One region of the Bradyrhizobium sp. USDA 4506 genome, then DNA from elsewhere that is predicted to be linked to it. Evidence: predicted binding sites of a transcription regulator. Region 1 holds the regulator's gene; each other region holds the start of a gene.
What was found. The regulator PhoB, encoded in region 1, activates phosphate uptake and scavenging genes when phosphate is short. The targets are predictions, from matches to a motif close to TGTCATNNANCTGTCAT.
Positions count from the first base shown of each region.

Region 2: the regulator PhoB is predicted to act here: its motif matches at 3,240-3,256, upstream of ugpB (sn-glycerol-3-phosphate ABC transporter substrate-binding protein UgpB).
Region 3: the regulator PhoB is predicted to act here: its motif matches at 8,622-8,638, upstream of ACVIHF_RS19680 (Orn/Lys/Arg family decarboxylase).

Region 1 covers NZ_JBSSBM010000002.1:6,183,524-6,194,138, forward strand. The annotation lists gene ACVIHF_RS31365 (SGNH/GDSL hydrolase family protein) at 1-486, opposite strand, end outside; gene ACVIHF_RS31370 (SGNH/GDSL hydrolase family protein) at 500-1,159, opposite strand; gene ACVIHF_RS31375 (OpgC domain-containing protein) at 1,280-2,539, opposite strand; gene apaG (Co2+/Mg2+ efflux protein ApaG) at 2,813-3,211, shown strand; gene ACVIHF_RS31385 (Hsp33 family molecular chaperone) at 3,323-4,324, opposite strand; gene argF (ornithine carbamoyltransferase) at 4,554-5,480, opposite strand; gene ACVIHF_RS31395 (acetylornithine transaminase) at 5,480-6,688, opposite strand; gene ACVIHF_RS31400 (GcrA family cell cycle regulator) at 7,177-7,689, shown strand; gene phoB (phosphate regulon transcriptional regulator PhoB) at 7,930-8,640, opposite strand; gene phoU (phosphate signaling complex protein PhoU) at 8,786-9,502, opposite strand; gene pstB (phosphate ABC transporter ATP-binding protein PstB) at 9,609-10,427, opposite strand; gene pstA (phosphate ABC transporter permease PstA) at 10,424-10,615, opposite strand, start outside.
Region 2 covers NZ_JBSSBM010000002.1:7,082,478-7,093,092, reverse strand. The annotation lists tRNA gene ACVIHF_RS35570 (tRNA-Ala) at 13-88, shown strand; gene ACVIHF_RS35565 (GIY-YIG nuclease family protein) at 315-554, shown strand; gene ACVIHF_RS35560 (MarR family winged helix-turn-helix transcriptional regulator) at 570-1,031, opposite strand; gene ACVIHF_RS35555 (organic hydroperoxide resistance protein) at 1,200-1,625, shown strand; gene ACVIHF_RS35550 (CaiB/BaiF CoA transferase family protein) at 1,816-3,021, shown strand; gene ugpB (sn-glycerol-3-phosphate ABC transporter substrate-binding protein UgpB) at 3,312-4,628, shown strand; gene ugpA (sn-glycerol-3-phosphate ABC transporter permease UgpA) at 4,786-5,667, shown strand; gene ugpE (sn-glycerol-3-phosphate ABC transporter permease UgpE) at 5,667-6,515, shown strand; gene ACVIHF_RS35530 (sn-glycerol-3-phosphate import ATP-binding protein UgpC) at 6,515-7,597, shown strand; gene ACVIHF_RS35525 (Hsp20 family protein) at 7,768-8,193, shown strand; gene ACVIHF_RS35520 (BQ00720 family protein) at 8,244-8,513, shown strand; gene ACVIHF_RS35515 (DUF6665 family protein) at 8,593-8,940, opposite strand; gene ACVIHF_RS35510 (AMP-binding protein) at 9,047-10,579, opposite strand.
Region 3 covers NZ_JBSSBM010000002.1:3,685,644-3,696,258, reverse strand. The annotation lists gene ACVIHF_RS19720 (xanthine dehydrogenase family protein molybdopterin-binding subunit) at 1-442, shown strand, start outside; gene coaA (type I pantothenate kinase) at 602-1,534, shown strand; gene ACVIHF_RS19710 (ornithine cyclodeaminase family protein) at 1,612-2,556, opposite strand; gene ACVIHF_RS19705 (bestrophin-like domain) at 2,715-3,455, shown strand; gene ACVIHF_RS19700 (COG4315 family predicted lipoprotein) at 3,715-4,101, shown strand; gene ACVIHF_RS19695 (HdeD family acid-resistance protein) at 4,269-4,850, opposite strand; gene ACVIHF_RS19690 (dodecin) at 5,096-5,317, shown strand; gene ACVIHF_RS19685 (GNAT family N-acetyltransferase) at 5,641-6,201, opposite strand; gene ACVIHF_RS19680 (Orn/Lys/Arg family decarboxylase) at 6,220-8,577, opposite strand; gene ACVIHF_RS19675 (DJ-1/PfpI family protein) at 8,684-9,835, opposite strand; gene ACVIHF_RS19670 (tetratricopeptide repeat protein) at 10,037-10,615, opposite strand, start outside.

The DNA of each region.
Region 1 (10,615 bases):
CGTGATGTCGGCGGACGGATACTGCCGGCGCAACTGTCCGGCGAGCCGGTTCGGATAGGTGAATTCCGGCGCCGACGAACCATAGCCCTGGGTCGAGGACGAGCCGAACGCGATGATGATGACCGGCTTGCCGGCGACGAGCTTGGCCGCGACATGCGGCAGCGAGCCGGTGCTGTTCGGCACACCCTTGGGCTGATGACAGGGCACGCGGTGGAAGATGTCGCTGGCGGATTTCGCGGCCTGCTTCACCCTGTCGAACGCCTTCGCGGCGACGCCGGGTTGCGGCGGATTGGTCGCGTCAGCCGTCGCAGCGGGCTGCGTCGCATCAGGCTTTGCAGCCTCGGTCTTGCCGTCGGACGAAAGCGCTGCATGCTGGTCGGTCTGCGCGCGCAATGGCGCGACCGCGAGCGGCGCGAGCAGTGCCAGCGCCGCAACGGCGCACAGACTCCGCCCTGCGGAAGCACAAAAAGGGAAGGCAAAACGCATTTACTCTGCTTCCTTAATTCTGCTGCACCGGGCCCAGATGGGCCGCATCGATCACGAATTTCGCCAGTGCGCGGCCGAGACAGGCATGAACCTTCTTGGCCAGATCGACACCATGCGAGGTGCTGAACAGGTCAAAATATCCGGCGTCGCTCCACTGCTTCATAATCGCGAACCGGTCGAACAGCGGAACGTCGTGCTGCTGCGCCACCACCTTCATGTTGTCGAGATAGGGCGGCGCAGAGATCATCGTCTCCGTACGCGGGCTGTATTGCAGATTGACCAGCACCACGTCGGTCCCGGCGTCCCGCAACGCAACAACGCCTTCGTTGATGGCGGTACGGAAATCGTCGGGATCGACCGCTCGCATAGCATCGACGGTTCCGGTCTGCCAGATAACCAAAGTAGGCTTTTTTGCTTCAACAAGCTTAACAAGAGTTCCCGCGGTCTCCTCGGCGGTGCTCTTTCCCTGTAATTCTACGGATAGATCGATCGTCGACGACGGCAACGCTTCCTTCAGCGCCGCCTGCAGCGTGGCCGGATAGGCGCTCGCCTCGTTGCCCTGGATGGTCGAGGAGCGGCTGCCGACCACCAGCACGTTGAGCGGCCGGTTGGACTTGATGGCGTCGGTGACCTTGGGCAGCGAGCTCTCGCTCGTAAGCAGATAGGCGGGCACGTCGCAGGGGCGGCGGCGGGGGCGGCTCCGCGGTGTCGCCGGCGCACGCGGGCGCCGCCGCCAAACCGGCCGTCAGGCAGGCTGCGAGCAGCGTCAGGCCCAGCATCGTCCGCGCGGACTTCATGCTCCCCCTCCCGCCAGATCGGCGTTGCCGGCGGCGCCTTTTTTCGAGGCGCCTTTGTCGGCGGAGTGTTTGTACCACGAAATGATCCACGCCATGCCGCACATGATGAGGATGCCGCAGACGCTGATCAAGGCGTGCAGTGCGGCACCGCCAGATACTTCGGCAAGCACGAAGTGACCGGCGAAGGCGAGGAAGACCCCGAGGCAGAATATCTCAAGCGAATGCTGGCCACACAGGATCAAAGGTCGCAGCCAGGGCGATTTCAGCCCCGGCCAGTCCTTGGGCAGGAAGCGCACGGTGAGCGCGGCGAGCGCCAGGAAGTGCGCGAACCGCAACACGTCCAGGTCGGTCTTGTTGATCGGATACATCCATTGCTCGATCACCTTCGGCATGATGTGGCCGAGCTGCGGCACGTACCATGTCATGGTCACGAAGAACGCCGCGACCAGATAGACGATGCAGATCCACATCGTGATGTTCGACGACAGGATCCGCGACATCCGCCGCGCGCCGCCAAGCGCGCACCAGGCGCCGAACACGAACAGCAATTGCCAGGCGAACGGATTGAACGCCCAGAAGCCGTTCGGATAAGCCGAGAGGTAAAGATCGAACTGCCAGGTCAGCGCGTAGAGCACGACCGACAGGCCGAGCGTGACGTCGGGCTTCCACTTCATCAGCCACAGGATCAGCGGCAGGAACAGCATCAGCACGATGTAGAGCGGCAGCACGTCCATGTTGACGGGACGGAAGCGCAGCAGCAGCGCCTGGACGATGGTGACGTCGGGCTGCTTGAGGAAGTCCATGATCCCCATTTCCTCGCTGTAGAGCGGATTCTCGAACGAGGTCGCGACATAGGAGATCTCGGCGAGGAAGATCGTGAACAGGAAGACGTGCGCGACATAGATCTGCCAGACCCGGCGCAGGATGCGCGCCGTCGCGATCACGAAACCGCCCTCCAGCATCGCGCGGCCGTAGACGAAGGCCGCGGTGTAGCCGGAGATGAAGATGAAGATCTCGGTGGCGTCGGAGAAGCCGTAATTGCGGATCGTCAGCCAGGTCAGAAGATTGGTCGGCAGATGATCGATGAAGATCAGCCACAGCGCGAGCCCGCGGAACAGATCGAGGCGGAGCTCGCGCTCGCCGGTCGCCGGCAGCGTGATCGCGGGCGCAGCAACCTTCGCCTCGGCCTCAACCTTTACTTCGGCCTTGACGTCAGCCACCGGCGAACCGGCTATGGGATCGGCAATCGAGCTCATCAAACACCGTGTCGGCCGCGGACGCCCCGCACGCCGTGCTGAAAAGATAATATCGGTCCGCGAGTTGCCGACAAAGCACGGAGTGCGGCGGCATGCGGCCGCGCTTTAGAGCGGAACTATGTTGAAACCGCGATGAACGGACCGCCCTTGGACCGCCTTTTCGCGGCCTGGCAGGCGATTGGTTCCGGCGGTTCAATTGGCTATGATAGCGCCCTGTTTGAGCATGATCCGGTCGAAAACGGACCATGCGCCAGGACCATCGGATTGAGCCGCATGTACCGCGCCGTTACCCGCCAGATCGAAGTCACCGTCGAGCCGAACTTCATGCCGGAGCGCTCGTCGGTCGACCGGCGCGAATATTTCTGGTCGTACAAGATCGTGATCGTCAATTCGGGCCCGGAAACGGTGCAGCTGCGGACGCGGCACTGGATCATCACCGACGCCACCGGCCGCCGCCAGGAGGTGCGCGGCGAGGGCGTGGTCGGCGAGCAGCCGGTGCTCGCGCCCGGCGAACGCTTCGAATACACGAGCGGCGTGCCGCTGCCGACCGCCTCCGGATTCATGACCGGCAGCTATCAGATGGTCACCGAAGCCGGCGAGCGCTTCGACATCGACGTGCCGACATTCTCGCTGGACAGCCCGAGCCCGGGCGGGAAAAGGGTGCTGAACTGACGCGCAGCAATGCACGTCATCGCCGGGCTTGACCCGGCGATCCATCGCTTCAAAAACGCTTTTGCCATGATGGATGGCCGGGTCGAGCCCAGCCATGACGAAGGTCACCTGTTACTCCACGCCGGCTTCCTGCGGCGTGAATTCATACACCGACGAGCAGAACTCGCAGGTCACGACGACCTTGCCGTCCTTGACCATCTCGGCGCGGTCGTTCGGCGCAAAGCTCTTCAGCATCGACGACACCGCGTCGCGCGAGCAGGAGCATTGCGCGCGCAGCGTTTGCGGGTTGAAGACGCGCACGCCGCGTTCGTGGAACAGGCGATAGAGCAGCCGCTCGCCGGACAGATCGGGATCGATCAGCTCGACGTCCTCGACGGTCGAGATCAGCGACTGGCCCTCGACCCAGGCGTCATCGTCCGGCACGCTATGCGTGGCCGTGCCTTCCGGCGCATCGCCGGGATGCAGATCGGCCTGCTTGGCGCGCTCGGGCGCCTTGGGCAGGAATTGCAGCAGGATGCCGCCGGCGCGCCAGCGCAGCTTGCCGCCTTCGCCGCCGCGCATCTCCTCGCCGACCGCAAGCCGCACCCGCGTCGGGATCTGCTCCGAGCGCAGGAAATATTCGTGGGCCGCCTCTTCCAGGCCGCCGCCGTCGAGCGCGACCAGTCCCTGGTAGCGGCTGGTGTTAGAGCCCTGATCGATGGTCATCGCAAGGTGGCCCTTGCCGAGCAGCTCGCCCGAACTCTGGCCATTCTTGAGGCGCGATGCGTCGTAGCGCGCATAGGCGCGCAGCCGGTCGGGCGCCTGGAAATCGACGATCAGGAGCGAGACCGGACCTTCGGTCCGGGTCTGCAGGATGAAGCGGCCCTCGAACTTGACCGACGAGCCGAGCAGCGTGGTGAGCACGATCGCCTCGCCGAGCAGCTTGCCGACCGCGGGCGGATAATCGTGCTTGTGCAAGATCTCGTCGAGCGCGGGGCCGAGCCGGGTCAGCCGGCCGCGCAGGTCCAGCGCGCCGACCTCGAAGGCCAGCACGGCATCGTCGACCGGAACCGCTGATGGCGCGCGAACCGGCGCCTCGGGCGTGATTTTGATGTCGGGGGATTGTGAAACCATGGCGCTCTATCTGGGGTCTCGGACCATGAAATAAAGGGGTTCACTAACGCGGATATCTCCGTCGTCCCTGCCTTGTGCGCAATTGCGCACTGGAGCAGGGACCCATAACCACCGATGTGAGCTGCTGCATCAAGCTGGTGCCCCAGCCTTCGCAACAATTGACAGCGGTGGTTATGGGTCCCGGGTCGCGCTTCGCTTGCCCGGGACGACAACGCTTACTGATCTACGACTACGCGACCGCGTCGAAACACCAGGCCAGAATGCCCTTCTGCGCATGCAGGCGGTTTTCCGCCTCGTCGAACACCACGGATTGCGGCCCGTCGATCACCTCGTCGGTGACCTCCTCGCCGCGATGCGCGGGCAGGCAGTGCATGAACAGTGCGTCCGGCTTGGCGAGCGACATCAGCTTGGCATTGACCTGATAGGGCCGCAGCACGTTGTGGCGGTGCTCGCCCTCCTTGTCGCCCATCGACACCCAGGTGTCGGTGACGACGCAGTCGGCGCCGCGCACGGCGGCTTCCGGATCGGTGCCGAGCATGATCGGCGCGCCGGTCGCCTTGATCCAGTCGCGCATCGGCTTCTTCGGCGAGAGCTCCGGCGGGGTCGCGACATTGAGCTGGAACTTGAACCGCTCTGCGGCATGCGCCCAGGAGGCCAGCACGTTGTTGTCGTCGCCGGTCCAGGCCACGGTCTTGCCCTCGATCGAGCCGCGGTTTTCCTCATAGGTCATGAGGTCGGCCATCACCTGGCAGGGATGCGAACGCCGGGTCAGGCCGTTGATGACGGGAACGGTAGCGTGCGCCGCGAGCTCGAGCAGCGCGTCATGGTTGAGGATGCGGATCATGATCGCATCGACATAGCGCGACAGCACGCGCGCGGTGTCGGCGATGGTCTCGCCGCGGCCGAGCTGCATCTCGGCGCCGGTCAGCATGATGGATTCACCGCCGAGCTGGCGCATGCCGACGTCGAACGACACCCTTGTGCGGGTCGACGGGCGCTCGAAGATCATCGCCAGCGTCTTGCCTTCGAGCGGCTTCCTGCCCTTCTCATGCGCCTTCAGCTTCGCCTTCATGGCGGCTCCGGCGGACAGCATGTTGCGCAGCTCGCCGAGCGGCAGCTCGTTGATATCGAGGAAGTGACGGACCGGCTTGCTCATTATCCAGCCGCCTTCTTCGGCTGCGCCGCCGACAGCACAGAGCAGGCGCGCTCGAGCGCGGTGATCGACTGGTCGATCTCGGGCTCGGTCACGATCAGCGGCGCCAGGAACCGCACCACATTGTCGCCGGCGCCGACGGTGAGCAGCTTCTCGCTGCGCAGCGCGGCGATCAGGTCGCCCGACGGCACCACGGCCTTGACGCCGATCAACAGCCCCTCGCCGCGCACCTCCGACAGCACGCCGGGATAGCGGTCGACGACGGAAGCGAGCTTCTGCTTGAGCAGCAGCGACATCTTCTGCACATGCTCGAAGAAGCCGGGTTTCAGCATGACGTCGAGCACGGCATTGGCGGCGGCGACCGCGAGCGGATTGCCGCCGAAGGTCGAGCCGTGCGAGCCGGGCGCCATGCCGGCCGCAGCCTGCGCGGTCGCCAGCACCGCGCCGATCGGAAAACCGCCGCCGAGCGCCTTGGCCAGCGACATCACGTCCGGCGTGACGCCGGTGCGCTTGTAGGCGAACAGCTCGCCGGTGCGGCCCATGCCGGTCTGCACCTCGTCGAAGGCGAGCAGCAGGCCGTGCTCGTCACACAGCGCGCGCAGTGCCTTGAAGAACGCCTGCGGCGCCGAGCGCACGCCGCCCTCGCCCTGCACCGGCTCGATCAGGATGCCGGCGGTGTGCGGGCCGATCGCCTTCTTCACCGCCTCGATGTCGCCATGCGGCACCTGGTCGAAGCCGTCCATCGGCGGGCCGAAGCCTTCGAGATATTTCGCCGAGCCTGTCGCCGCCAGCGTGCCCAGCGTGCGGCCGTGGAAGGCGCCCTCGAAGGTGATGATGCGGTAGCGCTCGCCATGGCCCTTGGAGAAGTGATAGTGGCGGACCAGCTTGATCACGCCCTCCATCGCTTCGGCGCCGGAATTGCAGAAGAACACGAAGTCGGCAAAGCTCTGCTCGCACAGCCGTGCGGCAAGCACCTCGCCGTCCGGGCTCTTGAACAGGTTCGACATGTGCCAGAGCTTGGTCGCCTGTTCCTGCAGCGCCTTGACCAGATGCGGATGCGCGTGCCCGAGCGCGTTGACCGCGACGCCCGAGGTGAAATCGAGATAGCGGTCGCCGTTGGTTGCGATCAGCCAGGCGCCCTCGCCGCGCTCGAAGCCGAGATCGACCCTGGCGAAGACGGGGAGCAGATGCGACGTGGCAGCGTTGGTCATGGCGATCACTGACGGTTTTTAAGCCGACAATTGCCGCTGCGCCTTGACGCCAGCGCAGCAACGGCCAGCTTCGGAAAACAAAACGGCCGCCTTTGCGGGCGGCACGTGGCGGGCATTCTATGCTGCGGTCGGTAAGTGTCAATCGCCACGAAGTGGCCTTCCTGCAATGCGAAACGAGCGCAATCCGGAGCATTCCGGTGCGGTGGAAAAGCCTCATCGTGATGCTTAACTGTGTGGGAACATGTGGACGCACGGCCGCGGACTCTTGCGCCAGAGTCACGCCATATTGTAGCGTTTGGCCTGTCGGGTACGACATCTCGTGCGGCGGTACTGGACCCTCTAAGTAGCCTTTGTGTCTCGCGTAAACGTTCGGGCGCAACACCGTGCCCGGCGAGGGCTAAGGGATTCTGGCCGCAGGGATATTTGTCCAGATTGGCTCGCAGCGCCGCTCCAATGATTGGCCGGCGCTACGCGAAGGGAAGAATGCGATGACTGTATTGACCTGGTCCGACGATCGCGTCGAGCAGCTGAAGAAACTCTGGGAGTCCGGCCTGTCGGCCAGCCAGATCGCGGCGGAACTTGGCAATGTGACGCGAAACGCCGTGATCGGCAAAGTGCATCGGCTCGGCCTCTCCGGCCGCGCCAAGGCACCCTCCACGGCCGCGCCGCGGCAGCGCAAGGCTCGCCCGGCCCAGCACATGATGCGGGTGGCGCGTCCGGTCTCGCGCGGCAACACCGCGCTGGCGCACGCCTTCGAGGTCGAGATGGAGCCCGATCCGATCTCCTACGACAATGTGGTGCCGATGAGCCAGCGGCTCTCGCTGCTGGAGCTCAACGAGGCCACCTGTCATTGGCCGGTCGGCGATCCCTCGAGCCCGGAATTCTTCTTCTGCGGCGGCAAGGCGCTCGCCGGCCTGCCCTATTGCGCGCATCACTCGCGCGTCGCCTACCAGCCCGCCGCCGATCGCCGCCGGCCGTCGGCGAAACCGCAGATCAAGTGAGCACTCGGGAAAACGACGGAAGACCTCAAAAACAAATCCCCGCGAAAGCGGGGATTTTTTGTGTGATGCGTAGCCCATTACACCACCGGCGTCGTCCCGGCGAAAGCCGGGACCCATAACCACTAATGCGTGTTGTTAGAAAGCCGTCTGGCCGCGTGCCGATTGCACTGGCCGCGGCGTATGGGTCCCGGCTTTCGCCGGGACGACGCCGTGTTGCGGTTTATGAATGCCGCATGGCCGTTACGGCTGTGGCTCGGCCTTGGCAAAGCGGTCGTCGAGCGCGTAGCCGGCGCCGCGCACGGTGCGGATCGGATCCTGCTCGCGGCCCGGATTGAGCAGCTTGCGCAAGCGGCCGATATGCACGTCGACGGTGCGCTCATCGATGTAGATGTCGCGGCCCCAGACGCTGTCGAGCAGTTGCTCGCGGCTGAACACGCGGCCGGGATGCTCGAGGAAGAATTCGAGCAGGCGATACTCGGTCGGCCCGAGATCGATCGGACGGCCCGAGCGCGCCACGCGGCGCTTCTCGCGGTCGAGCTCGATGTCGCCATAGGTCAGCACGGTCGCAAGCCGCTCCGGGCTGGCGCGGCGCAACAGGCCCTTCACCCGCGCCAGCAGCTCCGGCACCGAGAACGGCTTGACGATGTAATCGTCCGCGCCGGTGGCAAGCCCGCGCACGCGCTCGCTTTCCTCGCCGCGCGCGGTCAGCATGATGATCGGAAGCTGCTTGGTCTCGGGCCGCGCCCGCAGGCGGCGGCACAGTTCGATGCCGGACAGGCCCGGCAGCATCCAGTCCAGCACCACGAGGTCGGGAACGCGCTCCTTCAGCCGTGTATCCGCATCGTCGCCGCGCCCCACCGTCTCGACATCGTAGCCTTCCGCATCGAGATTGTAGCGCAACAGCGTCGTCAGCGCTTCCTCGTCTTCGACTACCAGAATGCGTGCGCTCATCGGTCTAAGTTCTTTCTCTGTGGTGATCCGTTGCCCAGACGCAAACCGAAACGCTTACTTCCTTGAGCATAGTCCCCGCGGAAACGATTTGTCGCGAGGATCATCCAGTTTCGCTCTTGCCGGTTCCGTGCTTGCCGATCATGCCTCAGTTGCCCGGCACCGTGGTGGCAAAAGTGGTCATGTCCCCCTTCGGGCGCTTGTCGGTGATCTGCTGGCCCTCGATCATGTAGAACACGGTCTCGGCGATATTGGTGGCGTGATCGCCGATCCGCTCGATGTTCTTGGCGCAGAACATCAGATGGATGCAGAACGAGATGTTGCGCGGATCTTCCATCATGTAGGTGAGCAGTTCGCGGAACAGCGAGGTGCAGATCGCATCGACCTCCTCGTCGCCCTTCCAGACGTTCATCGCCGCCGGCAGGTCGTGCGCGGCATAGGCGTCGAGCACCGACTTGACCTGCGACAGCACGAGGTCGGTCATGTGCTCGAGGCCGCGGATCAGCTTCAGCGGCTGGAAATCGCTCTCCAGCGCCGCGACGCGCTTGCCCATGTTCTTGGCGAGGTCGCCGATCCGCTCGAGATCGGTAGCGACGCGCATCGCGCTGACGATCTCACGCAGGTCGATCGCCATCGGCTGGCGGCGCGCGATCGTCAGCACCGCGCGCTCTTCGATGTTGCGCTGCAGATTGTCGATCTCGATGTCGGCGGCGACCACGCGCTTGCCGAGCGCGACGTCGCGACGGATCAGCGCGTCGACCGACTCGGTAATCATTCGTTCGACCAGGCCGCCCATCTCGGCGACCAGGCGGGTCAACTCCTGCAGGTCGCTGTCGAATGCCTTGGCGGTATGTTCAGAAGCCATCGCTTGTCTCCCTCAACCATGATCCCGGGGATCATGGCTTCGTGTCCTGAATTTTAGCATGACCTGATCGGAAAACCGGTTTCCACTTTTCCGGATCATGCGCCGGTCAACCGAACCGGCCGGTGATGTAGTCCTGGGTGCGCCGATCGCTCGGTGAGGTGAAGATCTTGTTGGTGTCGTCGAACTCGATCAGCTCGCCGAGATACATGAAGGCGGTCTTGTCGGAGACGCGCGCCGCCTGCTGCATGTTGTGGGTGACGATCGCGATCGTGTAGTCCTCGGAGAGCTCCTGGATCAGTTCCTCGACCTTGGCGGTCGAGATCGGGTCGAGCGCCGAGCACGGCTCGTCGAACAGGATCACCTCGGGGCGCACCGCCACGGTGCGCGCGATGCACAGGCGCTGCTGCTGGCCGCCGGAGAGCGACAGGCCGGAGGCGTTCAGCTTGTCCTTGACCTCGTTCCACAGCGCGCCGCCGCGCAGCGCCTTCTCGACCCGGTCGTCCATCTCGGACTTCGAGATCTTCTCGTAGAGGCGGATGCCGAAGGCGATGTTCTCGTAGATCGTCATCGGGAACGGCGTCGGCTTCTGGAACACCATGCCGACCCGCGCGCGCAGCAAGTTGAGGTCGAGCTTGGGGTCGAGAATGTTGGTCTGGTCCAGCATCAGCTGGCCGACCGCGCGCTGGCCCGGATACAGGTCGTACATCCGGTTGAAGATGCGCAGCAGGGTCGACTTGCCGCAGCCGGACGGGCCGATGAACGCCGTGACGCGGTTGGTGCCGAGCGTCAGGTTGATGTTCTTCAGCGCGTGGTGCTCGCCGTAATAGAAGTTGAGGTTGCGCACCGTGACTTTCGGCGGCGCTTCCGGCAGCGGAACCTGGGGAATGTGGCCTGCGGCAGTCGTGGAGACGGAAAGCTCGGTCATTTTGCGGCCCTTTCGGCACCAAGGATACGCGCGCCGATATTCAACGCGAGCACGGTGAATGTGATGAGCAGCGCGCCGCTCCACGCCAGCTCTTTCCAGTAGGCGTAGGGGCTCTGCACGAAGTTGTTGATGGTCACTGGCAGGTTGGCCATCGTCTTGGTCAGATCCAGGCTGAAGAACTGGTTCGA
Region 2 (10,615 bases), 900 kb from region 1:
CCAACTGGATAAGGGGCCATAGCTCAGCTGGGAGAGCGCTTGCATGGCATGCAAGAGGTCGGCGGTTCGATCCCGCCTGGCTCCACCACGCTTCGCCCTTCGGGCTACGCGTGGCGCAGCCACGAGTTGCCCGAAGGGCGAAGACGGACTGGATCAACTAGCCGACTTATCTTATCAGTAACTGCGATGCGCTACTGGTACGCGTGGCGCAGCCACGAGTTGCCTGAAGGGCGAAGCGTGGTGTCCGGCGTAGCCCGAAGGGCGAAGACGGACCGCCAAGGTCCTGTTGCCCGTCCGGCCATCCGTGGATGCGAATGTGGTACGTCTACATCATCCGCAGCATCAACTTCCCTGATCAAGAATATGTCGGCGCGACCGAAGATCTGAAGCGCCGGATTCCTGAGCACAACGCCGGCAAATCGGCGCACACCTCAAAATTTATGCCGTGGGAATTGGTCTGGTACTGCGCATTTCCCGACAAGTATAAAGCGTTGGCCTTCGAGAAATATCTCAAATCCCACTCCGGCCGCGCCTTCGCCAAGAAGCGCCTCTAACCGCCCCGACCGCCCCTACTCCCCCAGCACCGCATTCAGCCGGTCGCGCAGCGCGACGATCTCGTCCTTCATCGCCATCAGTTCGCCGACGGTGCAGTCCGAGGCCGCGAGGATCGACTGCGGCACAGCCTTGGCCTTTTCGCGCAGCGCGTGGCCCTGCGGCGTCAGCGCGATCAGCACCACCCGCTCGTCCGCGGTGCTGCGGGTCCGTTTGATCAACTCCGCCGCCTCCAGCCGCTTCAAGAGCGGCGTCAACGTGCCGGAATCCAGGAACAGGCGCTCGCCGAGGTCCTTCACCGCGACGTCGTCGCGCTCCCACAGCGCCAGCATCACGAGATACTGCGGATAGGTCAGCCCGAGCCGGTCGAGCAGCGGCTTGTAGACGCGGTTGAAGGCGTGCGCGGTCGAATAGACCGCAAAGCAGATCTGATTGTCGAGCCGCAGCGCCTGATCCGCGGCCGTCGGTTTCCTGGCCATGATTCCCATCGAATCCATCTCGTTTCCGGGTCATTCTGGGCTCACGGGACCGCGGATTCAATTGCGAACAATTAAATGTGAGACCGCATATTTTATATTGTGCGCAATCTATTTGCGTGCAATACATGCGTCATCGAATTCAAGCCCAATCCACCAAGGGAGACCACGATGTCTGTGAACGTGCTCTACAAGACCAGCGCCAAGGCAACCGGCGGCCGCGACGGCCATGCGGCGACGCTCGACGGCGCACTCGACGTCAAGCTCACGACCCCGAAGGAGCTCGGTGGCGGCGGCGGTGCCGGCAACAATCCGGAGCAGCTGTTCGCGGCCGGCTATGCCGCCTGCTTCATCGGCGCGATGAAGTTCGTGGCCTCGCAGGGCGGCCCCAAGGTTCCCGCCGACGCCTCGGTGACCTCGACGGTCGGCATCGGCCCGCGCTCGGAAGGCGGCTTCGGCCTCGCCGTCGAGCTCGCGGTGTCGCTGCCCGGCCTTGCGCGCAACGATGCCGAAGCGCTGGTCGAGAAGGCCCACCAGGTGTGCCCCTATTCCAACGCGACCCGCGGCAATGTCGACGTCAAGCTGAGCGTCGTCTAATTCCACATCACGCAATGGTCCGCCGCAACACGTGGCGGACCATTGCTCTTTCAGCGGCTGGTTCGCTTGGCGAACGCATGCGCCGCCTGCTGCATGGGCCTGCGCCGACGGAAGCATTGCTGGGTCGGCTGAAGACCGTTAGCTCTGGGACCCTCGTTTATCTGATCCCAACTGAGCGAAGGTTGTTTCCATGAATACCCCAGCGGCTACGGGCGCGATGACCGGCCTGCGCGTGATCGATCTGACGCGCGTGCTCGGCGGTCCGTATTGCACCCAGATTCTTGCCGACCACGGCGCCGACGTGATCAAGGTCGAGCCGCCCGCCGGCGACGAGGTGCGAGACTGGGGTCCTCCCTTCCACGAAGAAGACGCGGCCTATTTCGTCGGCATCAACCGCAACAAGCGCTCGATCGGCCTCGACCTCGCTTCCGAGGGCGGACGCGCGGTGCTGATGAAGATGCTCGAGACCGCCGACGTGCTGATCGAGAATTTCAAGCCGGGCACGCTCGACAAATGGGGCATCGGCAACGACGTGCTGCGCGCGAAATTTCCGCGCCTCGTGCATTGCCGGATCTCCGGCTTCGGCGCCGACGGCCCGCGCGGCGGCAATCCCGGCTATGACGCGATCATCCAGGCGATGACCGGCATGATCGCGGCGACCGGCTCGCCGGAGAGCGGCCCGATGCGGATCGGCGTGCCGCTGGTCGACATCACCACCGGGCTCTACGCCACGATCGGCATCCTGATGGCGCTGTCGGAGCGGCAGCGCTCGGGGCTCGGCCAGTTCATCGAGACGACGCTGTACGAGACCGGGCTCGCGATCATGCACCCGCACACCGCGAACTACTTCATGCACGGCAAGCCGCCGTCGCTCACCGGCAACGAGCATCCCAACCTCGTGCCGTACGCGATCTTCCCGACCAAGACCGACAACATCTTCATCGGCGTCGGCAATGACGGAACCTTCCGCAAGCTCGCCAAGGAGATCGGCAAGCCCGAGCTCGGCACCGACCCGCGCTTTGCCCGCAACAAGGACCGCATCGCCAACCGCGATGCGCTCCGCGTCGAGCTGGCCGCGGTGTTCAGCCAGCACGAGGCCGAGCCGCTGTGCAACCGGCTGCTCGCCGCCGGCCTGCCGGCCGGCCCGGTGCAGAAGATCGACCAGGCGCTGACCAACCCGCACACCATTCATCGCGGCGACGTCATCGAGAAGGATTGGTACAAGGGCGTCGCCTCGCCGATCCGCCTCGAACGCACCAAGCCGAACCTGCGCCGCACGCCGCCGAAGTTCAGCCAGCACGCCGCGGAAGTGCTCGGCGAGTTCGGCTACTCGAAGGACGAGATCAACGGCCTGGTTGAAAAGGGCGTGGTCTGCGGTCCCCAGCGCAAGCGCTAAAGGCGTTTTCGAGCCTGTCCCGCACGTGATGCGGGATGGGCACCGGTTCGCGTCAGGACAAAGCTGGAGCGTCGGCCCGTCTCGAATCGGCCGACGCATCAGCACTGCGGTGCAACGTCGCGGCCGGCGTTGCACCGCACGGATGCGGCTGCGGTCTTCGCCTTTTTTACCGCTTCCCTTCGCTTCGGCTTCCCCCCTACCATGACTTTCGTTTATACGGTCATTTGAACGTCATCCGGCGCTGATAACGCGCGCAACGAAAGACGACGTTCCAATTGGGAGGGGTTTTGATGTTCTTTCGACGACTAGGCGCTGCCGCGGCAGCCGCTGCCGCGCTTGCATTCGCGTCGCCCGCGTTCGCGGTGACCGAGATCCAGTGGTGGCACGCGATGACCGGCGCCAACAACGACGTCATCGTCAAGCTGGCCAACGACTTCAACGCCTCGCAATCCGACTACAAGGTGATCCCGACCTACAAGGGCGGCTATGCCGACACCATGAACGCCGGCATCGCCGCGTTCCGCGCCGGCAACGCGCCGCATATCATGCAGGTGTTCGAGGTCGGCACCGCAACGATGATGGCCGCCACCGGCGCCGTCAAACCGGTCTACAAGCTGATGGCCGACGCCGGCGAGAAGTTCGATCCGGGCGTCTATCTGCCCGCGATCACCGGCTACTACTCGACCTCCAAGGGCGAGATGCTGTCGTTCCCCTTCAACTCGTCGTCGACGGTGATGTGGATCAATCTCGATGCGCTGAAGAAGGCCAACATCGCGGAGATTCCGAAGACCTGGCCGCAAGTGTTCGACGACGCCAAGAAGCTGAAGGCAGCCGGCTATAACACCTGCGGCTTCTCCGGCTCGTGGGTCACCTGGGTCAATCTCGAACAGCTCTCGGCCTGGCACAATGTGCCGCTCGCCAGCAAGGCCAACGGCCTCGACGGCTTCGACACCGTGCTCGAATTCAACGGCCCGCTGCAGGTCAAGCATCTCGAGAACCTCGTCGAGCTGCAGAAGGACAAGACCTACGACTATGCCGGCCGCACCAACACCGGCGAAGGCCGCTTCACCTCGGGCGAATGCCCGATCTACCTGACCTCGTCGGCGTTCTTCGGCAACGTCAAGGCGCAGGCCAAGTTCAACTTCACCGCGGCGCCGATGCCGTATTATCCCGACGCCAAGGGCGCGCCGCAGAACTCGATCATCGGCGGCGCCTCGCTCTGGGTGATGGGCGGCAAGTCGGCCGAGGAATACAAGGGCGTGGCCAAGTTCCTGACCTTCCTCTCGGACACCGACCGCCAAATCTGGATCCACAAGGCCTCGGGCTATCTGCCGATCACCAAGGCCGCCTATGCCAAGGCCAAGGAAGAAGGCTTCTACAAGGACCAGCCCTATCTCGAGACCCCGCTGCTCGAGCTCACCAACAAGGAGCCGACCGCGAATTCCCGCGGTCTGCGCCTCGGCAACATGGTGCAGCTGCGCGACATGTGGTCGGAGGAGATCGAGCAGGCGCTGGCCGGCAAGAAGACCGCCAAGCAGGCGCTGGACGCCGCCGTCGAGCGCGGCAACCAGATGCTGCGGCAGTTTGAAAAGACCGCCGTCCGCTGACATGATGTCTTCGGGCATGAACCGGACAAGCGCGAAGCGGTTTTCCACCATGCCCAGACGACAAGCTAAGGCGCGATGACGATCCAACCTCATCTCATCGCGCTTTAGGGCGATCAACCGGCGGGCCGCATCCGCGGCCTGCCCTTCTTCCGAGCCCATGCAAAAGCAAGCGATTTTCCAATCAAAGCTGTTGCCTTACGCGCTGGTTGCCCCGCAACTCGCGATCGTCCTGATCTTTTTCTACTGGCCGGCCGTACAGGCGGTGATCCAGTCCTTCCTGCTGCAGGACGCCTTCGGTCTCTCCACCAGCTTCGTCTGGTTCGAGAACTATCTCGAGCTGTTCAAGGAGCCGGCCTATTTCGAGGCGATCGTCCGAACCTTCGTGTTCTCGTTCGCGATCGCGGTCTCATCGCTGTCCTTCGCGCTGCTGCTCGCGGTGATGGCTGACAGGCCGCTGCGCGGCTCGACGCTGTATCGCACGCTGCTGATCTGGCCCTATGCGGTGGCCCCGCCGGTGGTCGGCGTACTCTGGGTGTTCATGCTGCACCCCTCGCTCGGCGTGCTGTCGCGCTATCTGCGCGCCATGGGCATCGACTGGAATCCGCTGCTCGACGGCGACCAGGCGGCGGCCCTGATCATCCTCGCCGCGGCCTGGAAGCAGATCTCCTACAATTTCCTGTTCTTCCTCGCCGGGCTGCAGAGCATCCCGAAAAGCGTGATCGAGGCCGCCGCGATCGACGGCGCCCGGCCGATGCGGCGGTTCTGGACCGTGATCTTCCCGCTGCTGTCGCCGACCATCTTCTTCCTCTTGGTCATCAACATCGTCTACGCCTTCTTCGACACCTTCGGCATCATCGACACCATGACCCGGGGCGGTCCCGGCAAGGCGACCGAGACGCTGGTCTACAAGGTCTATACGGACGGCCTGCTCGGCGGCAATCTCGGCTCGTCGGCGGCGCAGTCGGTCATCCTGATGGTCATCGTCGTCATGCTGACGGCGATCCAGTTCCGCTTCGTCGAGCGCAAGGTGACCTACTGATGGTCGAGGAGGAAGGCTTCCAGCGCTATCTGGCTCACGCCATCCTGTGGATCGGGATCGCGATCGTCGCCTTCCCGGTCTATCTCGCGCTGGTCGCCTCGACCCAGGACAACGCCGTCATCGCCAACGGCCAGATGTCGCTGCTGCCCGGCGGCCATTTCCTCCAGACCTACTACCAGACGCTGTTTGTCGGCACGAGCGGCTCGACCCGCGAGCCGGTGCTGAACATGATGCTGAACTCGCTGGTCATGGCGCTCTTGATTGCGGTCGGCAAAATCGCGATCTCGATCATCTCGGCCTACGCGATCGTGTATTTCCGGTTTCCGTTCCGGATGGCGATCTTCTGGATCATCTTCATCACGTTGATGCTGCCGGTCGAGGTACGCATCTATCCGACCTACAAGATCGTCGCTGATCTGCATCTGCTCGACAGTTATGCCGGCCTGTCGCTGCCGCTGATTGCGTCAGCCACCGCGACGCTGCTGTTCCGCCAGTTCTTCATGACCGTGCCGGATGAATTGCTGGAGGCTTCCCGCATCGACGGCGCAGGCCCGTTCCGCTTCTTCTGGGATACGCTGCTGCCGCTGTCGCGCACCAACATGGCCGCGCTGTTCGTGATCCTCTTCATCCTCGGCTGGAATCAATATCTCTGGCCGCTGTTGATCACGACGCGCGACGACATGCAGACCATCCAGGTCGGCATCCGCAAGATGATCACGACGACGGACGCGCTGACCGAATGGCCGATCGTGATGGCGACCGCGCTGCTCGCGATGCTGCCGCCGGTGTTCGTCGTCGTCGTGATGCAGAAACTGTTCGTGCGCGGATTGGTGGAGACGGAAAAGTAATGGCTAACGTCACGCTGCGCAGCGTCCGCAAGACCTATCCCGGCGGCTTCGAGGCCATCAAGGGCGTCGATGTCGACGTCGGCGACGGCCAGTTCTGCGTGCTGGTCGGCCCTTCCGGCTGCGGCAAGTCCACGCTGCTCCGCATGGTCGCGGGGCTCGAGACCATCACCGGCGGCGAGATCGACATCGGCGGCCGCGTCGTCAACCAGGTCGAGCCTGCCGATCGCGACATCGCGATGGTATTCCAGAACTACGCGCTCTATCCGCATATGAGCGTCTACAACAACATGGCCTACGGCCTGCGCAACCGGGGCATGGCCGAGGCCGAGATCAAGACCCGCGTCGAGGAAGCCGCGCGCGTCCTCGAGCTCTCGCCGATGCTGGAGCGCAAGCCGCGCCAGCTTTCCGGCGGCCAGCGCCAGCGCGTCGCGATGGGCCGCGCCATCGTGCGCCAACCGAAAGTGTTCCTGTTCGACGAGCCGCTGTCGAACCTCGACGCCAAGCTGCGCATCGCGATGCGGGTCGAGATCCGCAAGCTGCAGCGCCGGCTCAACACCACGTCGATCTACGTCACCCACGACCAGCTCGAGGCGATGACGCTCGCCGACATCCTCGTCGTCATGAACGGCGGGCAGGTCGAGCAGATCGGTAATCCCCTGGACATCTACCAGAAGCCGGCGACCACCTTCGTCGCCTCCTTCATCGGCGCGCCGCCGATGAACCTGATGCCGCTGCGCGCGGACGAGCTGAAGTCCCAGATCACGGGCGCCGACGGCGCCGGCATTGTCGGGATCCGGCCGGAGGATTTCGTGATCTCGAGCGAGACCGGATCCGGCTGCGTCGCGCTTGGCCTCACGGTCGAGGCGATCGAGCATGTCGGCGCCGAGACCTTCGTCTATGGCAGCCGCCAGCGCGAGGAGCAGGGCGTTGCCGCCAATCCGGGCGAGCTGCCGCCGGGCGAGGTGATTGTCCGGGTTCCCGGCGTCTCGGGTCCTGCCATCGGCGAGCGGATCCGGGCCGTCGCTCCCCGCGACAAGCTGCATCTTTTTACCGCCGACGGCCGGAAGCGCGTCGGGGAGTAACCGATCGGGAAGAATTTACCCCCATGTTGCGGGCGTTTAGGCTGGTTTCGGGGCTGCTTGAACGCTATCCAGATCGCCCCCATATCCCTCACTGACCGGAGGCCAGACGGCCCGCCGGTTGCATGGGGTGCCGCAAGGGCCCCTCAAAGTCGCTTCGAGAGGACTTTGTAATGTCTCGTGTTCCATCGTTGTCCAGTCCGTTCCTTCTGGGATTCGACGAGATTGAGCGTGCGCTCGACCGCGTCGTGAAGGGCGCCGACGGCTATCCTCCGTATAACATCGAGCGGTGCGACCGTACCAACGGGCAGCCTGAACGGCTGCGCATCACGTTGGCGGTGGCCGGCTTCACCCGCGACCAACTCGATGTAACTATTGAGGAAAATCAGCTCGTCATCCGCGGCCGCCAGCAGGACGACAAGGCTCGGCAATACATCCATCGCGGCATCGCCGCGCGCCACTTCCAGCGCACCTTCGTGCTGGCGGAGGGGATGCAGGTGCTGGGCGCGGATCTGAAGAACGGGTTGTTGTCGATTGATCTGGCCAGGCCGGAACCTGAACGGGTCATTAAGACAATCGCTATCAATGAGCACGAATAATAGAAACAACGAGCGGACTCGACCGCTTATCTGACTGAGGAGTCGAGACCATGAGTGAACTGAGTACCACCACCATCGAATCCGAGAGCGTCACGCCGGAAGCGCTGGCCCATCTGGGCGAAGGTCATATCGCCTACGTGAAGCAGGTCCGCTCCGAGGACGTACCGGATCTCTTTCCGCAAGCGCCGAAGATCGCGCCGGGCCTCAAGCTGTTCGCACTGCACGCCGCCGACGGCACGCCGATCATGCTGACCGACAGCCGCGAAGCCGCGGTCGCGAATGCGTGGAGCAACGAGCTGCAAGCCGTCAGCGTCCACTGACGCAAATCTACGGCTGAATTCAGCATCCGCGAATTCAATGCGCGGGCCTGCTTCGTCACCGAGGGGGCCTGCGCATTTTTTATGGCGATGAGGTCGACGTGGCGAGCATCGGGCCCATGCTGAGCTGCACCTCGCCGGGCACGTTGTAGTCGCGCATCAGCATGCGGTTGTTGCGCAGCCCGCACGCCTCCCGCTGCACCACGAACATCCAGAGCGCATGGCCGGCCTCCCGCACCAGGAGGCGCCGTGCCTGCTGTGTGGACGCAGGCGCTTCATCGCGCGGATGGGCGGCATCGAACTCGCGCAATTTGGCGAGCGCCTGTTCCAGCGCGCGACCCATGCGGCCGAGCGCACTCGCCCTCTCTTCGGCGAGCTCGTAAGCGAGAACGTCGACGGGAACGCGATCAAGGCGAAAATCGCGGGACATCCGTCATCCCTGGTTCGCACGCGCAATGTTGCGCGCGTCCGTCTTCCGGCGTCATCGGCTGGTTGTCAATACATGTTCAGGACAAGGCACTTTCGCGCGAAGCGGATCAGAACCGCGGCTCGAGCCGCTTGCGGATGTCCGGCTTCAGCACCTTGCCGACCTTGGAACGCGGAAGATCGTCCCAGACCTCGATCTGCTTCGGCGTCTTGATGCTGCCGATCTGCTGCTTGACGAAGGCGGCCAGCGCGGACGCATCGACGGTGTGACCGGCGCGCGGCTGCACCACGGCGACGATCCGCTCGCCCCATTTGTCGTCGGGCAATCCGATGACGGCGCAATCCTGCACCGCCTCGTGGGTGCGCAACGCGTTCTCGACCTCGATCGAATACACGTTGAAGCCGCCGGTGATGATCATGTCCTTGGCGCGATCGACGATATAGAGATAGCCGTCGCCGTCGATGTAGCCGATATCGCCGGTGTGGTGCCAGCCATGCGCCGAAGCCTCGCGCGTGGCCTCGGGGTTCCTGTAGTAGCCTTCCATGACAAGCGAACCGCGCACCACGATCTCGCCGCGCGATCCCGCCGGCAACAGCTTGCCGTCGCCATCCATGATGCCGGCCTGCACCAGCGGGCCGATCCGCCCGGCCGACGAGAGTCGCTCCATCGCGATGGTGCCGTCCGGATTGTAGTGATCGGCGGGCGGCATCATCGAGATCATCATCGGCGCCTCGGTCTGGCCGAACAGCTGCGCCATCGGACCGATCCGCCGCAGGGCTTCGGCGAGCCGCGTCGCCGAGATCGGTGCCGCGCCGTACCAGAAACATTGCAGCGAGCTGCGATCGGCCGCATCGAGCCCGGGATGATCGAGCAGCATGTAGATCACGGTCGGCGGCAGGAAGGTGTGGGTGACGCGGTAGCGCTCGATCAGCGCCAGGAACTCGCCGATGTCAGGGTGGTGCATGATCACGACGCGGCCGCCCAGCGTCATGATCGGGAAACAGAGCACGCCGGCGGCATGCGTCAGCGGCGCCAGCGCGAGATAAATCGGACGGCCCTTGAACGGATAGCCCATCAGGGTCAGCGCGGTCATGGCCTCGATGTTGCGTCCCGACAGCATCACGCCCTTCGGCTTGCCGGTGGTGCCGCCGGTGCCCGGGATCATCGCGAGATCGTCGATCGTGGCGCGCTGATGGACATCGTCGGCGAGCCCGTCGAGCCAGCGGTCGAACGACGGCGCGAACGGCAGCTCGGCGTCGAGACAGACCAGCGCGCGCAGCTTGGGCAGGTCCTGCCGGACAACTTCGACCATCGGCGCAAAGCTCGAATGAAACAGCAGCAGGCCGCAATCGAACTGATCGAGGATGAACTTGTTCTCAGGCGCCTCGTTGCGCGGATTGATCGGACACCACACGGCAGCCGCGCGCGAGATGCCGAACACGCAGGCGAAGGCGAGCGGATCGTTGCCGGACAGGATCGCGACCTTCTCGCCGGGAGCGATGCCCGACCGGTCGAGCCCGCGCGCGATGCGATAGCTCAGCCGCTGCACCTCGCCATAGCTGAGATCGCGGCCGTCCATCGTGAGACACGGCGCGTCGGCGCCGAGCGAGGCACCCTTGTCGAGATAATCGATGAAGCGCATGGCAGGTCTCGCGCAAGAGGCGGGTGACGCGCTACT
Region 3 (10,615 bases), 2.5 Mb from region 1:
TATCTGCGACGTCGAGGTCGATGTCGATCTCGGCATCGTCCGCGTCGTTCGCTACACCGCCGTGCAGGATGTCGGCCGCGCCGTGCATCCGAGCTATGTCGAGGGCCAGCTGCAGGGCGGCGTCGCGCAGGGCATCGGCTGGGCGCTGAACGAGGAGTACATCTACAACAAGGACGGCAAGGTCGATAATCCCGGCTTCCTCGATTATCGCATGCCGGTCTGCTCCGACCTGCCGATGCTCGACTGCGCGCTGGTCGAGGTGCCGAACCCGAAGCATCCGCAGGGCGTCAAGGGCGTCGGCGAGGTGCCGCTGGTGCCTGTGATGGCCGCGGTCGCCAACGCCGTCCACAACGCGCTCGGCAAACGCTTCTACAGTCTGCCGATGTCTCCGCCGAAAGTGTCGGAGGTGCTGGACGCACCGACGCAGCAGGCCGCGGAGTAGGGAACGTAGGGCGGGTTGCGGTTCGCAAGCCGCCCTGCGGTTCTACAGCGGTTACCGTGTAGCCCGGATGAGCGAAGCGATATCCGGGGGAGAGCTTCCCGCATGTCGGTTCGCTCATGCGGGCTACTCGCCGCATCAGGCTCACCGTGAACGGCTAAGATGACCCACCCCGACGAGCTGTCCGCCTACATGATCTTCGGCCGCAGCGATTGGGCGGCCTTGCGCGCCAGCACGTCGCTGACGCTCTCGGACGCCGATCTCGCGGCGTTGCGCGGCTTGAACGAGCCGATCAATTCCGCCGAAGTCAGCGACGTGTATCTGCCGCTGACGCGCTTGTTGAACCTGCATTTCGCGGCGGCGCGCAACCTCGCGCACGTCAAGGCGGAGTTTCTCGGCCGCCCGGCACGCCGTTCGCCCTACATCGTTGCATTGGCCGGCAGCGTCGGCGTCGGCAAGAGCACCTTTGCCCGCGTGCTGTGCGCGCTGCTGGCCCGCTGGGCCGATCATCCGCGGGTCGAGTTGGTGACGACCGACGGCTTTCTGCATGCCAACGGTGTTCTCGAAGAGCGCGGGCTGATGCGGCGCAAGGGCTTTCCCGAGAGCTACGACCTGCCGCGCATGCTGCGATTTCTCGCGGCGGCGAAGGCGGGCGAACGCGAGCTCGAGCTGCCGGTCTATTTGCATCTGATCGGCGATATCGTGCCGTCGGAACGCCAGGTCATCCGGCAGCCGGACATCCTGGTCTTCGAGGGCCTCAACGTGCTGCTGGCGCGCGGCACGGCGCCGGTGGTGGTGTCGGATTTCTTCGACTTCTCGATCTATCTCGATGCCGATGAGGCCGACATCCAGTCCTGGTATGTCGAACGCTTCCTCAGGTTGCAGCCGACAGCGTTCCGGAATCCCGCCTCCTATTTCCACCACTACAGGGACCTGCCGCCGGGTGACGCGCGCGAGGTCGCGGAGCGGCTGTGGCGCGAGCATCATCGCGCCAATCTCAGGGAGAACATCTTGCCGACGCGGACGCGGGCCGACGTCGTGCTGCGCAAGCGCGCCGATCACTCGATCGGCGAGGTCTGGCTGCGCGAGATGTAGATGTAGCCCGGATGAGCCAACGGGGCGCGCGCATTCGTGCGACCCGTTGGCTCATGCGGGCTACAGAACAGTTCCGCTTACCGCAGCTCCTTCCCCAGCTGCGCAAGCACCGTCTCGCAGGTCATCAGATCCAGATGCCCGCCGCCGGCGTTCTTGAAGAAGGTGATGTCGCTATCCGACAGCCGCCCGGCGACCTTGCCGCCGGCGAGATCGTAGTGATCGCCGAGCACGTCGCTCTCGGTGATCGCACCGCTCGCGATCGGTTGCAGGATGTCGCCGACGCCATCGAAGGCGGATTCGCGGCGGTCGACGAAGATGCGCGAACGCCGCGCCGCCTCGTCGTCGGACTCGCGGGTCTCCGGGGTGAAGCCGCCGACCAGATCGAGATGGGTGCCGGGCTTAAGGTTGGCGCCCTTGACCAGCGGCTCGCGCGAGCGGGTGCAGGTGGTGATGATGTCGGCCTCGCGTGTCGCGGCGTCGAGATCGGAGACGGCCTCGGCCGCGATGCCGTCGCCTTCCAGCAGCGCGGCGAGCTCCTGGGCGCGTTCAACTGTCCGGTTCCAGACCCGCACCCGCTTCAGCCGCGGCCGCACGGTGCGGTGGCCGCGCACCAGCCAGCGCGCCATCTCGCCGGCGCCGACCACCAGCAGCGTCTCGGCATCCGGCCGCGCCAGGTGTTTTGCGCCGAGGGCGGAGTCCGCGGCGGTCTTCCAATGGGTGATCTCGGCGGCGTCCATCACCGCGAGCGGACGCCCGTCATTGCCGTCGAACAGCACGCAGACCGCCTGAACCGCCGGCAGCTTGCCGTGGGCGAGGTTGCCGGGAAAGCTGGTGTAGAGCTTGGTCATCATGAAGCGGCCGGCATCGACCGCGCTGCGCGTCACCAGCTGCTGGCCCTTGTCGTCGCCGAGATAGCCGTCGTGCACCGCGATCTTCGGCCGTCGGTGCGCGGCCTCGATCGCCTCGATCAGGATCGGAAAGCTCAGGACGCGGTTGACCTCGCTGTCGTCGACGATATGCACGTGGTATCTCCTCTGGAGTGCCCCTCGCGCTCTCGCCGGGCGTCCCCCAAACTGTCCGGACTGGATAGCGCGTGGGGGCGGCTAGTCAACCGGACATGCACCATTGGGCGTCCCTTGCTATCCTGCGGACCTGATTCTCTCGCAGGTTTTCGCAAGCCGTGGTTGCATTCATCGTCGCCGTCCTGATCTTCACCCTGCTCGGCGGCGCCGCGCTTGCGACCATGGCGATCCATGCCCGGCTCGCCGATCATCACCGCAGCGACGAGACCAACACCTCGGTACGCCTGGTCGCGACGCTGTTCGTCACCATGCCGTCGCTGCTGCTCGGCCTGATGATGAATAGTGCCGCCAACACCTATGTGGCGGTCGACCGCAATTTGCATGTCTTCGCCACCGACCTCATCCTGCTCGATCGCGGCCTGCGGCCGCTCGGTCCGAGCGCCGACGAGCCGCGCAAGCGGCTGCTCGCCTATGTCGAGCAGGTGCTCAAGGATGTTCCGATCTCCAGGGCAAGCGCGGTGTCCGAGCGCCTGCTCGACGAGGTCGGCACCAGCCTCCGCGAGCTGCGGTTCGACGACGAGCAGAAGGTCGCGCTGTGGAACGACGCGCGCTCGGTCTATCGGCAGGCGGTGCAGCAGCGCTGGACCTTTGTCGAGCAGTCCGACGGCTCGTTTCCGTCGCCGCTGATCTGCATCCTGGTCGGGTGGCTGACGCTGATGTTCGCCACCCTCGGCTTTCGCGCGCCGCGCAACGCGGTGGTGATCTCGACCACCGTCGCCGCCGCGGCGCTGATCTCGGCCGCGATTTACCTGATCCTCGAAATGAGCACGCCGTTCTCCGGCCCGATCCAGCTCTCCGACCGCCCGCTGGTGCGCGCGGTCGAGGAAATCAGGCGGTAGCATATTCGGTGTTGTAGCCCGGATGAGCCAACGGGTCGCGCGAACGCGCGCCCGATGACAGGCTCCGCGATATCCGGGGCGGCTCCCGCATGTCGCTCCGCTCATGCGGGCTACGGGACGGTATCGGCACGCGCCTGCGGCTTTATTCCCCTCGCATTGATCGCCGTCCCGAAAATTCTTCGCGCGCCGTCAGCGGAATAGTGCGCGCCCTTCGGCGTCCTTACGCATGCAAGCCATTTGCATTCGAACAGGAGACATCATGAAGACATCGATCTCGCTCGCGCTCGCCACCGCCGTGTCGCTTGCGTTCGCCTCGGCGGCCTTTGCCGCGCCGCCGACCAAGACCGGAACCACCGCGAAGGGCTCCGTCCTCACCGACGCCAAGGGCATGACGCTCTACACCTTCGACAAGGATTCCGAAGGCAAGTCGGCCTGCAACGGCCCGTGCGCGACGAACTGGCCGGTCTTGAAGGCGGACGCCAGCGACAAGGCCGAAGGCGGCTACACCATCATCTCGCGTGACGACGGCTCCAAGCAGTGGGCCTACAAGGGCAAGCCGCTCTATACCTTCGCCAAGGACCAGAAGGCCGGCGACATCACCGGCGACGGTTTTCTCAACGGCGCCTGGCACCTCGCGCAGCCCTGAGGCTTGCAGGTGGATTGAGGGTATGGCGGGTTAGCGCAAGCGTAACCCGCCATCTCTCCGCGCATGAAACGTGCGGCGCGTCACGCGGAGCTTGCCATCGGGCCGCCCTGCGAGCGGACCCGTTGGCTAACCCACCCGTCGATCGTGCCTGAGGCGACGATCGCGCCTCACGCCCTGCGCTTCAGCGCCATGCCCATGCTGATCCAGCTCACGCCGGCGCAGATCAGGTCGACGCTGAGGAAGATGCCGAGCACGTAGAGGCTCGAGACCGGCCAGCGCGCCAGGATCATGGCGCCGAGCACCAGCGTGATCAGGCCGGAGATCGCGACCATTCCCCACGGCGCTTCCGAGTTCATGCCGAACGCGAGGAAGATGCGGACGATGCCCGACACCACCAGCGCGATGCCGAGGAACAGCGTCAGCGTCGCCGCGGCGAGCAGCGGGTTCTCGAAGGTGATGAAGCCCGCCACGACATAGAGCGCGCCGAGCAGCAGCCAGAACAGGAATTTGCCCCAGGTCTTGAACTGGAACGCGTTGATGATCTCGGCGACGCCGGCGACGATCATCATGGCGCCGACGAACAGCACGCTGACGACGGTGGCGAAGAAGACGCTGCCGAAGGCGAGCACGCCGGCGATCAGGTAGATCACCCCGAGGGCGACGATCCAGCCCCACTTGGCGCGGAGGTTGGAAAGCCCGGATCCGAGGCTGTGAGGAGGTGTGGCGGGTGAGCTGGACGCAGTGGACATCGTATCGCTCCCGAATACTTGATGAAACCATGCTACCATAGGTCAAGGCACGGACAAGGGCGGGTGCGCAGCTGGCACGAAATGCATGCTGGCACCAAAGGCGCCGCGACACGTTGATTCAATTCGTCCGGCGTGTTGCCGCGCAGCATTCGTCGGTTTTGACGATGGCCGGCCCGCATCGGACGATGGACTGTCCGAACCGCAGCGCAAGCGGTCCGGGTCGCGCATCCACAGAGGAGGTCGACATGCCCGCCACGCACGACAAGGATCACGTCTACAAAATCCTGGAACTGGTCGGATCATCGGACAAGAGCATCGAGGCGGCGATCGAGAACGCCGTGAGCCGCGCGTCAAAGACGATCCGGGAAATGAAGTGGTTCGAGGTGGTGCAGACGCGGGGCCATATCGAGGACGGCAAGATCCGGCACTATCAGGTGGCGCTGCGGGTCGGCTTTACGCTGGAGTAGGGCGTTCAGGTCGCTTGCGCCTTGCAGCCTGCAGGATTACTCGGGACCCATGGGTGCGATCGGCATCCGGCTTTCCCTGCGCCCTCTGTCATCAGAGCGGCGAAACGAAATGCAAAACTCGCGCTGCAGAGGCCGCGAGAATGCCGGTGTATGACTCACCGGCCGCGCAACACATTCGCTGTCGTCCCGGCGAAGGCCGGGACCCATAACCACCGAAGGTGATTATTGCGCGACGCTGGGGCCACAGCCTTCCTTGCCAATCCAATCCTGTGGTTATGGGTCCCGGCCTTCGCCGGGACGACGAATGGAAAGTGTCGTGCCCATCACCGTCGCGACAGCGGCGCGGGGGGCGGCGGGGCGGTGGCGCCGGCGGCGAGCGAGCGCTGCACCATCATGGTGTCGGACCAGCGGCCATAGCGATAGGCGACACCGGGCAAATGCCCGACGCGGGCGAAGCCGAAGCGGTCGTGCAGCGCGAGCGAGGCGGCGTTGTCGCTGTCGATGTAGCCGATCATCTGGCGGAAGCCGGCGGCGGCGCAGGTGTCGATTAACTCCTGCAGCAGCCGGCCGCCAACGCGCTGGCCGGTGAAGCGGTGATGCACGTAGATCGAATGCTTCACCGTGTAGCGGTAGGCCGGACGCTTGCGAAACAGCACGACATAGGCATAGCCGACCACCTCGCTGTCGCAGATCGCGACGAGGTGGGGCAGGCGGGTGTTGCGCAGATTCTTGCGGCGGTCGCGCAGATCGTCGGGCTCCGGCGTGCCGCTGTCGTCGACGCTTTCCTCGACGCCGCGGCGGATGTGGTGGCGGTAGATCGACAGCATGGCGTCGACGTCGCTGTCGCGGGACGGGCGGACGGTGATCTTGTGATCATTCTCCATTGTGTTGCGTCCGTTCGCCTATTCGGACACTACATAGGTGTAGAAGCGGACGCGGCCGGAGTCGTCGATCTCCTTGTAGATGCCCTGGACCTCGACCTCGAAGCCGGGGAACGCATTGAAGCTCGCTTCGAACACCTTCAGATAATCGATCATCGGCTTGCTGCGTTCCGACAGCCGCTCGCCGGGCACGATGGTGGCGATGCCGGGCGGGTAGACCACGAACGGCGTCGCGGCGATACGGCCGAAGATCTGGTCGATCGGCAGATAGTCGACATCGTTGCGCACCAGATAGCGCGAGGCCTCGCGCGGCGACATCGCGATCTCGGGCAGGTGCTCGGGCATGAACTGTCTGGCCTGCAGCGCGCTGACGCCGGCATCGCGAAAGAAGCGGTGCATGTCGCCGCAGAGGTCGCGCAGCCGCACCCCGGCATAGCGGCCCGGACGGCGGCGGTAGAATTCCGGGATGACGTCCTCGAGCAGCGCGTTGTCGTCGTGCAGCTTCTTGAAGGCGACGAGCCCGGAGACCAGCGTGCCGGCCTTGCTGGCCTCGACGCCGGGCGTCAGCAGGAACAGCAGGGAATTGAGGTCGTTCTTTTCGGCGACGATCTGGTTCTCGCGGAGATATTGCGCCACCACCGGCGCGGGGATGCCGTGATCGGTGTAGGCGCCGGTGGCGTGATCGAAGCCCGGCGTCAGCAATGTGAGCTTGTTCGGGTCGGTCATGGCGAAGCCCGCGGTCAGCTCGGGAAAGCCGTGCCAGGTCTCGCCGGGACTGAGCTGCCAGTAGGACGGATTGGTCGCGAGCTGATCGGTCGAGATCGTCTCCCAGGCGACATTGTGCACGCCGTTCTCGCGCGCGACGTCGGGGATCTTCACGCGGTCCGGCACGAACGGCTCGAAGAACCAGCGCCGCTCGGGGCGCGTCTCCTTCTCCTCGAACTCGCGCTTCACGGCGCGGATCTTCTTGCGCAGCTCGATGCCGAGCCGGATCGTGTCGTCCCACAAGACTTCGCCGGAGCGGCCCTTCATCATCTGCGCGCCGACATCGAGCGAGGCGAACAGCGGGTAGAACGGCGACGTCGAGGCGTGCTGCATGAAGCTTTCGTTGAAGCGGCGATGCTCGACCCGGCGCTTCTGGCCCTTGATGTGGCGGTCGCGGATGTGGATCTGCGAGGCCTGCGAGAAGCTCGCGAGCTGCTTGTGGGTCGATTGGGTCGCAATGATGCCGGGCGCCTCGGGGCCGAGATCGGACAGTCCCATGGCGAAGCGGCCGGCATAGATCGGGTGGAATTTCATGAAGCCGGCCCAGGCCTCGTCGAACAGGATGTAGTCGCAGAGATGGCCGATCCGCTTGAGGATCATCTCGGCCGAGTGGATGGTGCCGTCATAGGTGCACTGCTCGACCACGGCGACGCGGAACGGACGCTCCTTCTTCCAGGCGTTCTCGTCCTTGACCAGCGGGTGCTTGCGGATGTGGTCGCGCAGCGTGCCCTCGTCGAGCAGGTCCCAGCGCATCGGCCCGATCAGGCCCCAGGCGTTGCGCACCGTCGGCACGTAGACCGGGATGCCGCCGCCGATCAGCAGCGCGCCGTGATGCGCGGCCTTGTGGTTGTTGCGGTCGAACAGCACGAGGTCGCCGTCGGTGACCAGCGAGCCGAGCGCGACCTTGTTGGAGGTCGAGGTGCCGTTGAGCACGAAGTAGGTCTTCTCGGCGCCGAAGATCCGGGCCGCCTCCTTCTGCGCCCGCAGCGCCGGCCCTTCGTGGGTGAGGAGGTCGCCGAGGTCGAGCACGGAATTGTCGAGGTCGTCGCGGAACACCGCTTCGCCAAGGTGTTCGACGAACACCCGTCCGATTGGGCTGCGGCTGTAGAACACGCCGCCATTGTGGCCCGGGCAGGTCCAGAGCTGGTTGCCTTCCTCGGCATAGTCGACCAGCGCGCCGAAGAACGGCGTCTTCAAATTCTCGGCATATTGCTTCAGCCTGGAGATCAGGTTCTTGGCGATGAAGGGCGGGGTTTCCTCGGACAGGAACACGTAGCCGTCGATGAAATCGAGCACCTCGACCGGCAGGTCCTCGAACCGCTTGCGCCGGATCAACAGGATGATCGGGAAGTCGAGGCCGCGCCGGCGCATCAGGTTGATCAGCGCCGCGGTCTTGCCCTCAAGGCCCTTCTTGCCCCAATCGACCACCATGCAGCCGATCGCGGCGTCGGTCTGCACCGCGATCTCGGCATCTTCCAGCTTGCGGGCACGAACCACCTCGAAGCCGGAGCGCTCGATCTCGGCGATGATCTGGTTGAAGCGGATGCCCTCGAGGTCGTCGGCCTCGAACACCGGCGCAGCGAACAGGAAGTTGAAGCGTTTGAAATAGTCCATGCGTGTCCCCGAACTGGTCCGGCGCTGACGTGTCGGCACAATTCATGACGGGCAGATGACAATGGAGCGGATGGAGGATCGAATACGTTGTTGGGGACGCAATCCCTCACTGCACGGCGTCAGCCCGTGGGTATTCGAGCTGCATGGCGACGAAGTCCGCCGTATCACGGCCATAGCGTGTTTCGATCCCGGCAAGCGCCCGGTCGAGCGCCTGCGCGGGCGGCGCGGTGCCGACCGCGGGCAGCAGACGATCTGCGGACCAATCCGGCGCCACGACTTGCGGATAAATACGCAGGCCGTTGCGGGTCGTCACCGCGTCGCCGGTCGCGGCGAACGTCACGGCATGCGAGCGGTAGGTGCGCGACCAGCTGTCGGCGACCAGCGCCAGCGAGACCTCGTCGACGCCGGGAGCCAGCGCGAGGCCGAGCTGTTCCCGGTTCCAGAACGCCAGCGTGTTCCGGATGGCGGTCAGCGCGAAGGGACGCGTGAACTTGAAGGCGTTGCTGTCATGCCGCGCGTCCCAGCCGGGCAGGCCGATCTCGCGCGCGACGGCCTCAGCCCTGGTACGGCCGGCGATCGCCTCGATCAGGGTCAGCGACATCGGCATCGAGGCCGAAATCCCGGTCGTCGTCGCGACGCCGCGATCGACCACGATGCGGCGGTCGGCGACGTATTGGATGGCGGGATGTTTGCTGCGCCAGTTCTTCAGGTAGAACCAGTGCGTGGTGGCGCGCCTGCCGTCGAGCAGGCCGGTCGAGGCGAGCACCTTGGCGCCGGCGCAGACGGCGACGATCACAGCGCCTTTCTCCGCCTGCTGCCGGATCCATTGCATGACCGCCGGATCGTCGTCGCGGCTCATCGCCGGCACGATGACGTAGTCGGCGCCGTCCGGATGTGCGGCGTCGAATGCGGCGATGGTCGCATCAGGCTCGACCTTCAGCACCGGGAATAGCGCGACCGGACCGGGTCCCGTCGCCAGCGTGACGACATCGGCAACATCGGCGCGCTTGAGGATGCCGTAGGGCATCAGATAGTCGGTGGTCTCGGTCATGTCGTTGATGCCGAGCATCGCGATCTGGGGGCGCGACCGCTTCGGCGGCTTCAGCGCCGCGAGCGTTGCATCCTGCTCGGCCTTGGCGATCGGAGGCGGAACCCGGAACGCCGATGCGGCGGGCGGGGTGAAGAGCCAGATGCCGCCGATGATTGGAACCAGCGCGGCAACGGCGATGCCGCTCCACGCGAGAAGCCGCCAGGTCATGATGATCGATCTCAACGTATCCGCGTGCGTCGCCCGGCACGCAAGCTACTCGCCGGCCACGTCGACCAAAACGGCGAAATTCCCGCAAAAACGGACACGCGAACAATGCGGCTCACAGGCATAGCCCGGACGAGCGACAGCGACATCCGGGGCCGGTCCTTCCCCGCATGTCGCTCCGCTCATGCGGGCTACGCGACGCGCTCAGTAGACGAGGTTCGTACCCGGCGGCTTTTCCAGTGCCGCCGCCAGCGTCCGATACTCTTCGCATTCGGTGCCACAGATCTCGGCGATCCGCTGCAGATGATACTGCGCCTGGTCGCGGTTTCCCTGTTCGATCTGCCACAGGCCGTAGTAATTCCACGTCAGGACGTGGTTCGGATCGGCCTTGAGCGCACGTTCGTACCAGACCTGCGATTGCTTGTAGTCGCCGAGCTTGCGATAGGAGTAGCCGATCAGGTTCGCGACGTTCGGCTGATCATCGCGGCCGAGTGCGTGCAACTGATCGATCGCGGCGGTGTAGTCGTTGCGTTCGTAGATTGTCGCATAGGCTGCGCGATAGCCGTCGCGGAACGCCGGGTCTTCGAAGCCGGACTGCTTGACGGGCTTCTTGATCTTGTGCGTGGTCTTTCTGTCCTTTTGCTGGGGATAGGACGGCGCGGGAGTGCCGTAGCTCGACCCGTATGGGTCGCCACCACCACCACCGCCGCCACCTCCGCCAGCCGCGACGGCGGTCTGCGGTGGGAACAGAATGATCGGCGCTGTCAGGAATGCCGCAAGCAT